Regions from separate parts of the Bradyrhizobium sp. 154 genome, predicted to be linked through region 3. Evidence: predicted binding sites of a transcription regulator. Region 3 holds the regulator's gene; each other region holds the start of a gene.
The links. The regulator PhoB, encoded in region 3, activates phosphate uptake and scavenging genes when phosphate is short. The targets are predictions, from matches to a motif close to TGTCATNNANCTGTCAT.
Positions count from the first base shown of each region.

Region 1: ugpB (sn-glycerol-3-phosphate ABC transporter substrate-binding protein UgpB) is a predicted target of PhoB. The motif match lies at 1,790-1,806, and genes of this name have one in related genera.
Region 2: IVA92_RS18415 (DUF2794 domain-containing protein) is a predicted target of PhoB. The motif match lies at 1,854-1,870, and genes of this name have one in related genera.

Region 1 is NZ_JADPKG010000053.1:80,035-83,195, forward strand. It holds gene IVA92_RS14170 (organic hydroperoxide resistance protein) at 1-81, shown strand, start outside; gene IVA92_RS14175 (CaiB/BaiF CoA-transferase family protein) at 257-1,462, shown strand; gene ugpB (sn-glycerol-3-phosphate ABC transporter substrate-binding protein UgpB) at 1,861-3,161, shown strand, end outside.
Region 2 is NZ_JADPKG010000076.1:44,919-48,079, forward strand. It holds gene IVA92_RS18405 (Bax inhibitor-1/YccA family protein) at 1-529, shown strand, start outside; gene IVA92_RS18410 (GNAT family N-acetyltransferase) at 860-1,390, shown strand; gene IVA92_RS18415 (DUF2794 domain-containing protein) at 1,416-1,787, opposite strand; gene IVA92_RS18420 (DUF1223 domain-containing protein) at 2,385-3,161, opposite strand.
Region 3 is NZ_JADPKG010000030.1:262,680-265,840, forward strand. It holds gene pstA (phosphate ABC transporter permease PstA) at 1-6, shown strand, start outside; gene pstB (phosphate ABC transporter ATP-binding protein PstB) at 3-824, shown strand; gene phoU (phosphate signaling complex protein PhoU) at 836-1,552, shown strand; gene phoB (phosphate regulon transcriptional regulator PhoB) at 1,567-2,274, shown strand; gene IVA92_RS06810 (GcrA family cell cycle regulator) at 2,535-3,047, opposite strand.

The DNA.
Region 1 (3,161 bases), on a different contig from region 3:
TTGGTCGAGAAGGCGCACCAGGTGTGCCCGTACTCCAACGCCACGCGCGGCAATGTCGACGTTCGTCTGACGGTCGTCTGACCGCAATTGCGGATTGGCTGGCCCGAGATCCCCCTCGGGCTGGCCGCTTCCCATTGGTTTGCCATTCTGGGATTGCGCCGCGGCGGCGCATGCGGCCCTACGCGCGAAGCCATTGCTGGGATGCACGAACCTCGCTAGGCCTGTGATCAAGCATCGACACAGGGGAAGCGAAGGCATGAGTTCTGAAGCCGCCACAGGTGCCATGAGCGGATTGCGCGTCATCGATCTCACGCGCGTGCTCGGCGGTCCCTACTGCACCCAGATCCTCGCCGACCACGGCGCCGACGTGATCAAGGTCGAGCCGCCCGCGGGCGACGAGGTGCGCGAATGGGGCCCTCCCTTCCATGAGGAGGATGCGGCCTATTTCGTCGGCATCAACCGCAACAAGCGCTCGATCGGCCTCGACCTCGCCTCCGAAGGCGGCCGCGCCGTGCTGCTGAAGATGCTGGAGACGGCCGACGTCCTGATCGAGAACTTCAAGCCAGGCACGCTGGAGAAATGGGGCATCGGCAACGAGGTGCTGCGCGCAAAATTCCCGCGCCTCGTGCACTGTCGGATCTGCGGCTTCGGCGCCGACGGCCCGCGCGGCGGCAATCCCGGCTATGACGCCATCATCCAGGCCATGACCGGCATGATCGCGGCGACCGGCTCGCCGGAGAGCGGCCCGATGCGGATCGGCGTGCCGCTGGTCGACATCACCACTGGCCTGTACGCGGCGATCGGCATCCTGATGGCGCTGTCGGAGCGCCAGCGCTCCGGCAGGGGCCAGTTCCTGGAGACGACGCTGTACGAGACCGGCCTTGCCATCATGCATCCGCACACCGCCAATTATTTCATGCATGGCAAGCCACCCGCGCTCACTGGCAACGAGCATCCCAACCTCGTGCCTTACGCGATCTTCCCGACGAAAACCGACAACATCTTCATCGGCGTCGGCAACGACGGCACGTTCCGCAAGCTCGCCAAGGAGATCGGCAAGCCCGAGCTCGGCACCGATCCGCGCTTTGCCCGCAACAAGGACCGCATCGCCAATCGCGAGGCGCTGCGCGCCGAACTCGCCGCGGTGTTCAGCCAGCACGAGGCCGAGCCGCTCTGCAACCGCCTGCTCGCGGCGGGCCTGCCCGCTGGCCCGGTGCAGAAGATCGACCAGGCACTCACGAATCCGCACACGATCGCGCGCGGCGATATCATCGAGAAGGATTGGTACAAGGGCGTCGCCTCGCCGATCCGGCTCGACCGCAGCAAGCCGAGCCTGCGCCGCCTGCCGCCGAAATTCAGCCAGCACGCGGCTGAGGTGCTGGGCGAGTTCGGCTACTCCCGGGCGGACATCGACGCGATGGTCGAAAAGGGCGTGGTCTGCGGCCCCGAGCGTAAGCGCTGAGGCCTCGTGAAATAGACTTCAGCGTTGCCGCAACGGCGGTGCGCTCCCTCCCCGCTTGCGGGGGAGGGTTGGGGAGAGGGCGTCTCCAGAACGGGACAATCCCCAAGCGGAGAGAGCAGTCACCCGCGCCTTCGGCGCGACCTCTCCCGCAAGCGGGAGAGGTGTTCGAGATCGCCGCCTGATGGACAACTCACGTCATCCAATGCCGCACTGCGGCGCGAGCACGCGTGTGCAGCGCGAACGCACGGCGCGGTCTCCCGCACGCCTTCGCCTATTTTCCGGCTTCCCTTTTCCAGCGCTTGCCGCTTTCGTTTCGGCCGCTTACACAGTCATGTGAACGTCATGTGGCACTGCTAGCGCAAGCGCTTCTTTATTGACGGGCAAGGGAGGTTTTCTTGATGGCTCTTCGACATTTTGGTGCGGCTGCGGCTGTCGCAGTCACGGTCGGCATGATGGCCTCGCCGGCCCTGGCCGTGACCGACATCCAGTGGTGGCACGCGATGACCGGCGCCAACAACGACGTCATCGTCAAGCTCGCCACCGACTTCAACGCGTCGCAGAGCGACTACAAGGTAATCCCGACCTACAAGGGCAACTACCCCGACACGATGAACGCCGGCATCGCGGCCTTCCGCGCCGGCAATGCGCCGCACATCATGCAGGTGTTCGAGGTCGGCACCGCCACCATGATGGCGGCGACCGGCGCGGTGAAGCCGGTCTACAAGCTGATGGCCGAGACCGGCGAGAAGTTCGATCCGAAGGCCTACCTGCCCGCGATCACCGGCTATTACTCGACCTCGAAGGGCGAGATGCTGTCCTTCCCGTTCAACTCGTCGTCGACGGTGATGTGGGTCAACCTCGACGAGCTGAAGAAGGCGAACGTCGCAATCCCGAAGACCTGGCCTGAAGTGTTCGATGTCGCCAAGAAGCTGCACGACAACGGCCACCCCACCTGCGGCTTCTCCAATTCCTGGGTCACCTGGGTCAATCTCGAACAGCTCTCCGCCTGGCACAACGTGCCGCTGTCGACCAAGGCCAACGGCCTCGACGGCTTCGACACCGTGCTCGAATTCAACGGCCCGCTTCAGGTCAAGCACCTCGAGAAGCTGGTCGAGCTCCAGAAGGACAAGACCTACGATTATGCCGGCCGCACCAACACCGGCGAAGGCCGCTTCACGTCAGGTGAATGCCCGCTCTATCTGACCTCCTCGGCGTTCTTCGGCAACGTCAAGGCGCAAGCCAAGTTCGCCTTCACCGCCGTGCCGATGCCCTATTATCCCGACGTCAAGGGCGCACCGCAGAACTCGATCATCGGCGGCGCCTCGCTCTGGGTGATGGGCGGCAAGTCGGCCGACGAGTACAAGGGCGTCGCGAAATTCCTGGGCTTCCTGTCCGACACCGACCGCCAAGTCTACATCCACAAGGCCTCCGGCTATCTGCCGATCACCAAGGCGGCCTATGAGAAGGCCAAGGCGGAAGGCTTCTACAAGGACCAGCCCTATCTCGAGACCCCGCTGCTCGAGCTGACCAATAAGGAGCCGACCGAGAATTCCCGCGGCCTGCGCCTTGGCAACATGGTGCAGCTCCGTGACGTCTGGTCGGAAGAGATCGAGCAGGCGCTCGCCGGCAAGAAGACCGCCAAGCAGGCGCTCGATGCCGCGGTCGAACGCGGCAACACGATGCTGCGGCAGTTCGAAAA
Region 2 (3,161 bases), on a different contig from region 3:
GCTGTTCATGCTGGCGCCGCTCGCGATGGTGTTCGTGATCTCGGCGGGCATCAACCGTCTGGCACCCTCGACTGCCCAGATCCTGTTCTGGGTTTTCTCGGCGCTGATGGGCATCTCGCTGTCGTCGATCTTCCTGGTGTTCACGCACACCTCGATCGTGCGGGTGTTCTTCATCACCGCAGCCACCTTCGGTGCGCTGAGCCTCTACGGCTACACCACCAAGCGTGACCTGACTGGCATGGGCTCGTTCCTGTTCATGGGCCTGATCGGCATCGTCATCGCGAGCCTGGTCAACCTGTTCCTGGCGAGCTCGATGCTGCAGTTCATCGTGTCGGTGGTCGGCGTGCTGGTGTTTGCGGGCCTCACCGCCTGGGATACCCAGCGGCTGAAGAACGACTACATCTACGGCTACGCCTCGGCCGGCGGTGACATCGCAGAGCGTGCGGCCATCACCGGCGCGCTATCGCTGTACCTGAACTTCATCAACCTGTTCACGCTGCTGTTGCAGCTCCTCGGCCAGCGCGATTAAGCGATAGGCTGAGAGAACGACATCAGCCCCGGCCGAAAGGCCGGGGTTTTTGTTTGGGGCAGATGTCGTCACATACCCGGTGTCGTCGCCCGCCACCGGGTCTCGCCTTTGGCGGGCCCGATGACGGGCTCCGGCGGGCGATCCAGTATCCAGAGACGTTCGTGATAAGCCGAGGAGCCGCGGCGTACTGGATGCCCCGCCCCCGTGCGCAATTGCGCACTAGGCGGGGCATGACAGCGGAGAAGATCGAGGCTGCTGCGCCTGCAATGACGGCTGGGAAGCAGCCCTGCCCTCTTCCAGCGGCCGCGGGAAGGCTCTAATCTTGCCGCCATGTCCGCACCCGAAATCAGGCCCGCGCTCGAGGCCGATCTTCCCGCCATCACCGCCATTTACCAGCAGGCCGTCCGCGAGGGCACCGCGACGTTCGAGTTGGAGCCGCCCGATGTTGCCGAGATGACGCGCCGCTATCGCGCACTGATCGACGGCGGCTATCCCTATTTCGTGGCGATCCTTGATCGTCGCGTCGCCGGCTATGCCTATGCCGGTGCCTACCGGCCGCGGCCGGCCTACCGCTTCACGGTGGAGAATTCGATCTATCTCGATCCCTCGTTCCACCGCCGCGGTGTCGGCTCTCTGCTGCTGGAGCGGCTGATCACCGAATGCGAGGCGCGCGGCTTTCGGCAGATGATCGCGGTGATCGGCGATTCCGCCAATGCCGGCTCGATCGGCGTTCACGCCAAGAGCGGCTTCAAGATGATCGGCACGCATCCCAATGTCGGGCTGAAATTCGGCCGCTGGCTCGATACGGTGATGATGCAGCGCGCCCTCGGCGAGGGTGCAAGCACGGTGCCGGGGAAGTAGGCGCGTTGCGCCCACCCGACGCCGCCTACACCACCGCCAGCTTGCGATCGATCACCAGCAGCACGCGCTCGAGCTCGTGACCGCGGCGCAGGATCAGGCCGGTCGCCGAGATCACGCTGTACATGCCCTGCTTGCGCGCGAGCCGCGGGTCCTTCTCGATGCGATAGATCGGCACTTCCGAGGCGCGGCGATAGACCGAGAACACGGCGCGGTCCTTCAGGAAGTCGATGGCGTAGTCGCGCCACTCGCCGTCGGCGACCATGCGGCCATAGAGATTGAGAATCCGGTGCAGTTCGAGGCGGTTGAACGTCACCCGGTTCGGCAGCGGCGTCGCAGCGGCGGGGCGCGTCGCCGCGCGCTGCTCGCTCGGAGCGGCATCCTCCGACATCAGACTCATGGGAAGCGCCTCCTGATCGCGCGACATGACCCCGCATCCCCGAAGACCGTCCCGGGAACTGCGCTCATGACAATTGCATGATCGCGCCAACCGTACCGCGCCGCAAGGGGCTCCCTTGCTCAACCAATGGAATCGGTTGCGGATCCGAACACACGCAGCGGTGGAACTCTGTCGCGGCAAACCGTCACGGCATCGTTAGCAGGAATCATAGTATCGCCGCTTTTCCGCCTAGCGACTGCCGCCCTGCATTGCGAAAAGACTTACGTGCGTTGACCCGGTCCTTCGGTTCCGGATTCCTCAGCCCCCAGCCCCCCGGGGTCGACAGGATCGGGTCTGTACGCACGGCAAGGAGGGCCAACGCAAGTTGGTCCTTTTTTGTTTGGATCGGGATGTTCCTGGTCCTGCGAACTTGTCTCTGATTCGCACTCTATGATCCGCACAAAAGCTGTCTCTCCTCATCCTGAAGGCCGCGCTCTTGCGCGGCGTCTCGAAGGATGGAGGCCCATTGCATCAGCGGGGGGCCTTTCATGGTTCGAGACGCGCGCAAGGGCGCGCTCCTCACCATGAGGATTGAAAGCAGAGTACGACGCCAAGAAATCAGTGCAGCGACGTGTACGCCGCGCCCAGCATCGGGCCCGGCTTCTCTCGGCTGCCATCCTGGACATAGACCACCGCGCCGTCGACGCCATCGCGCGTGAGATTCTCGATCGGCACCGTCCAGCTTTCCGGACGGCCGGTCCAGTCGCCGACCTTCAGCAGGTTGCGTACGACGTTGTGATAGGTGACCTGCTGTCCGCGATTTTCGCCGCGGGTGATCGTGATGGGCACCGACTTGGCGATCGAGCAGATCCAGACCTCGCCATGCGAGACCGTGGGCTCGTTGCTCCCGGCCACCGAGACGTTGATCTGCTTGCCCGCAAGCGACATCGTCACCGGCACGCTCATCACTCCCGTGCCCTTGTCGGTCTTACCGATTGCATTCTCGATGCCGGTCCGATCGCTGCCGATGACATGGGTCGAGCCATTGACGACGACCTGCGGCGTGTAGACCTCACGGTCGCCGCGCACGCGCGAGTAGGCACGCTGCCGTGCAGAGAAGCGTGAATCCGCCAGCGTGTCCTTCCAGCCGAGATAGTCCCAATAGTCGATCGGCATGCTCAACGCGATGACCGAGGGATCTTTGGACAGATCGCCGATGATCTTGTCGGCGGGCGGACAGGACGAGCAACCCTGCGAGGTAAACAATTCGACAACGGCGCGGGGATCAGCCTCGGCGGGGCGGATGACGGCGACGATCGCACAGATGCCGAGAGCACCCGACCAGAGGGCACTGGACCAACGTGAAACCGGATGAGAAGCCGTCATTGTTGTCAT
Region 3 (3,161 bases):
AAATGAGTGAAATGTCTGTTTCCGTAAGTGCGCCGACCGTTCATCCCGGCTCACAGCCGCTACCCGAGGCGCCTGCCAAGGTCACCGCGCGCAACCTCAATTTCTACTACGGTGAGCACCACGCGCTGAAGAACATCAATCTGGCCCTCGGCACCAACCGCGTCACGGCCTTCATCGGCCCGTCGGGCTGCGGCAAGTCGACCCTGCTGCGCATCTTCAACCGGATGTACGATCTCTATCCGGGCCAGCGCGCCACCGGCCAGCTGTTGCTCGACCAGACCAATATCCTCGATCCCAAGCTGGACCTCAACCTGCTGCGCGCCCGGGTCGGCATGGTGTTCCAGAAACCGACGCCGTTCCCGATGACGATCTACGAGAACATCGCCTTCGGCATCCGCCTCTACGAGAAGATCTCGAAGTCCGAGATGGACGACCGCGTCGAGAAGGCGCTGCGCGGCGGCGCGCTGTGGAACGAGGTCAAGGATAAGCTCAACGCGTCCGGCTTGTCGCTCTCCGGCGGCCAGCAGCAGCGCCTCTGCATCGCCCGCACGGTCGCGGTGCGGCCCGAAGTGATCTTGTTCGATGAGCCCTGCTCGGCGCTCGACCCGATCTCGACCGCCAAGGTCGAGGAGCTGATCCAGGAATTGTCCGAGAACTACACGATCGCGATCGTCACCCACAACATGCAGCAGGCGGCGCGCGTCTCTGATAAAACCGCCTTCATGTATCTCGGCGAGCTGATCGAGTTCGACGACACCAGCAAGATCTTCACGTCGCCGAGCGACCGGCGTACGCAGGATTACATCACCGGCCGGTTCGGCTGAGGAGACGGGACATGGGTACTGAACATACCGCAAAGGCCTTCGATACCGACCTCCAGGAGCTCACTCGCCTCGTCGCCGAGATGGGCGGCATCGCCGAGCGCATGATCGTCGATTCCGTCGACGCGCTGATCCGCCGCGACGTCGCGCTCGGCCAGCGCGTCGTCACCACCGATGCCGAGCTCGACGCGCTTCAGAAGCGCATCGAGGAGCGCGCCGTGCTCACCATCGCCCGCCGCCAGCCGATGGCGGTGGATTTACGCGAGATCGTCGGCGCCATGCGCGTTGCCACCGATCTCGAGCGCATCGGCGACCTCGCCAAGAACATGGGCAAGCGCGTTGCGGCGCTGGAGACGGACTTCCATCCGCTGAAACTGTTCCGCGGCCTGGAGCACATGACCGACCTCGTGCAGCAGCAGGTCAAGTCGGTGCTGGATGCCTATGCCGCGCACGATTTGCCGGCGGCGATGGCGGTGTGGAAGGGCGACGAGGAAGTGGACGCCATCTGCACCTCTCTGTTCCGCGAGCTCCTCACCTATATGATGGAGGATCCGCGCAACATCTCGTTCTGCATCCATCTGATGTTTTGCGCCAAGAACATCGAGCGCATCGGTGATCACGCCACCAACATCGCCGAGACCGTGTTCTACATGATCGAGGGGCAGGCGATCACCGACAAGCGGCCGAAGGGCGACATGACGACCTTCGCCACGACGGTACCGAATACCTAGGGAGCGACGACAACATGGGCGCACGCATTATGGTGGTTGAGGACGAGGAAGCTCTCACCGAGCTTCTCCGTTACAACCTCGAAGGCGACGGCTATGACGTGGAGACGGTAATGCGCGGCGACGACGCCGACACCCGCCTCAAGGAACACATCCCCGATCTGATCGTGCTCGACTGGATGCTGCCGGGACTGTCCGGCATCGAGTTGTGTCGGCGGCTGCGCACCCGTCCCGAGACCAAGCAGCTCCCGATCATCATGCTGACCGCGCGCGGCGAGGAAAGCGAGCGGGTGCGGGGTCTTGCGACCGGCGCCGATGACTACATCGTCAAGCCGTTCTCGGTGCCGGAGCTGCTCGCGCGCGTGAAGGGCCTTCTGCGGCGCGCAAGCCCCGAGCGGCTCGCCACCGTGCTCGCCTATGGCGACATCGAGCTCGATCGCGACAAGCGCCGCGTCGCGCGCTCGGGCCGGCCGATCGATCTCGGCCCGACCGAATATCGCCTGCTGGAGTTCTTCCTGGAGCATCCCGGCCGCGTGTTCTCGCGCGAGCAGCTGCTCGACAGCGTCTGGGGCCGCGACATCTACATCGACGAGCGCACCGTCGACGTCCATATCGGCCGCCTGCGCAAGCTGCTCAATCTCGGCCGCGAGCAGGACCCGATCCGCACCGTCCGCGGCGCGGGTTATGCGCTGGATGATCGGTTTGCAAAGGCGGAGCAGACGTAGGCCCAACTGCGTCACCAAGCTCGGTCGTCGTCCCGGACAAGCGTAGCTCCCGGCAACGCGCAGCGTTGTCCGGAGCGAAGCGCCGATCCGGACGCATAGCCACAGGACGTGGTTGTTGCGCGAAAAGGTAACTCCGAGTCCCCGTAACCACGGCTTGCGGTGGCTATCGGTCCCGGTCCGGCGCTTCGCTTGTCCGGGACGACGTCGGGTTTGTTGCGCCGTCACCGCGTGACGGCTGCCGGTTCGATCTCAGGAAATAATCACCGCGTGCTCGGCTTCGGTGCCGCCCGCCGGCGATCCGCTGCCGGCTGATAGGCGACGCGCGAGTGCTGGGCGCAGTAGGGCAGGCCTGACAGCGCCTTGCCGCCACAGAAGAAGAAGTCCGGGCTGGAGGGATCGCCGACCGGCCAGTGGCACGTCGCCTCGTTCAATTCCAGCAGCGACAGCCGCTGACTCATCGGCACCACGTTGTCGTAGGTGACCGGTTCGGCCTCCACCTCGACCTCGAAGGCCTGCGCCAGCGCGGTGTTGCCGCGCGAGATCGGCCGGGTCACCCGCATCATATGCTGCGCGGGCCGCGCCTTGCGCGGCCGCGGCGCTGCCGATGAAGGGCTCTTGGCGCGGCCCGACAGGCCGAGCCTGTGCACTTTGCCGATCACGGCATTGCGGGTCACATTGCCGAGCTCGGCCGCGATCTGGCTGGCCGAAAGTCCGGCCTCCCAGAGCTTTTTCAGCTGCTCGACGCGATCGTCGGACCAGGTCAAAACCGTCATTGCACCCTTTCCCTCGTTGCGCGCCGCCATCCTGGGGCCTCACAGCGAATGCTTAAGCCTTGAAAAACCCGTGCCGTCAGAATCCCTTAAGGCTCGCCGGGCGCGTGACTGACG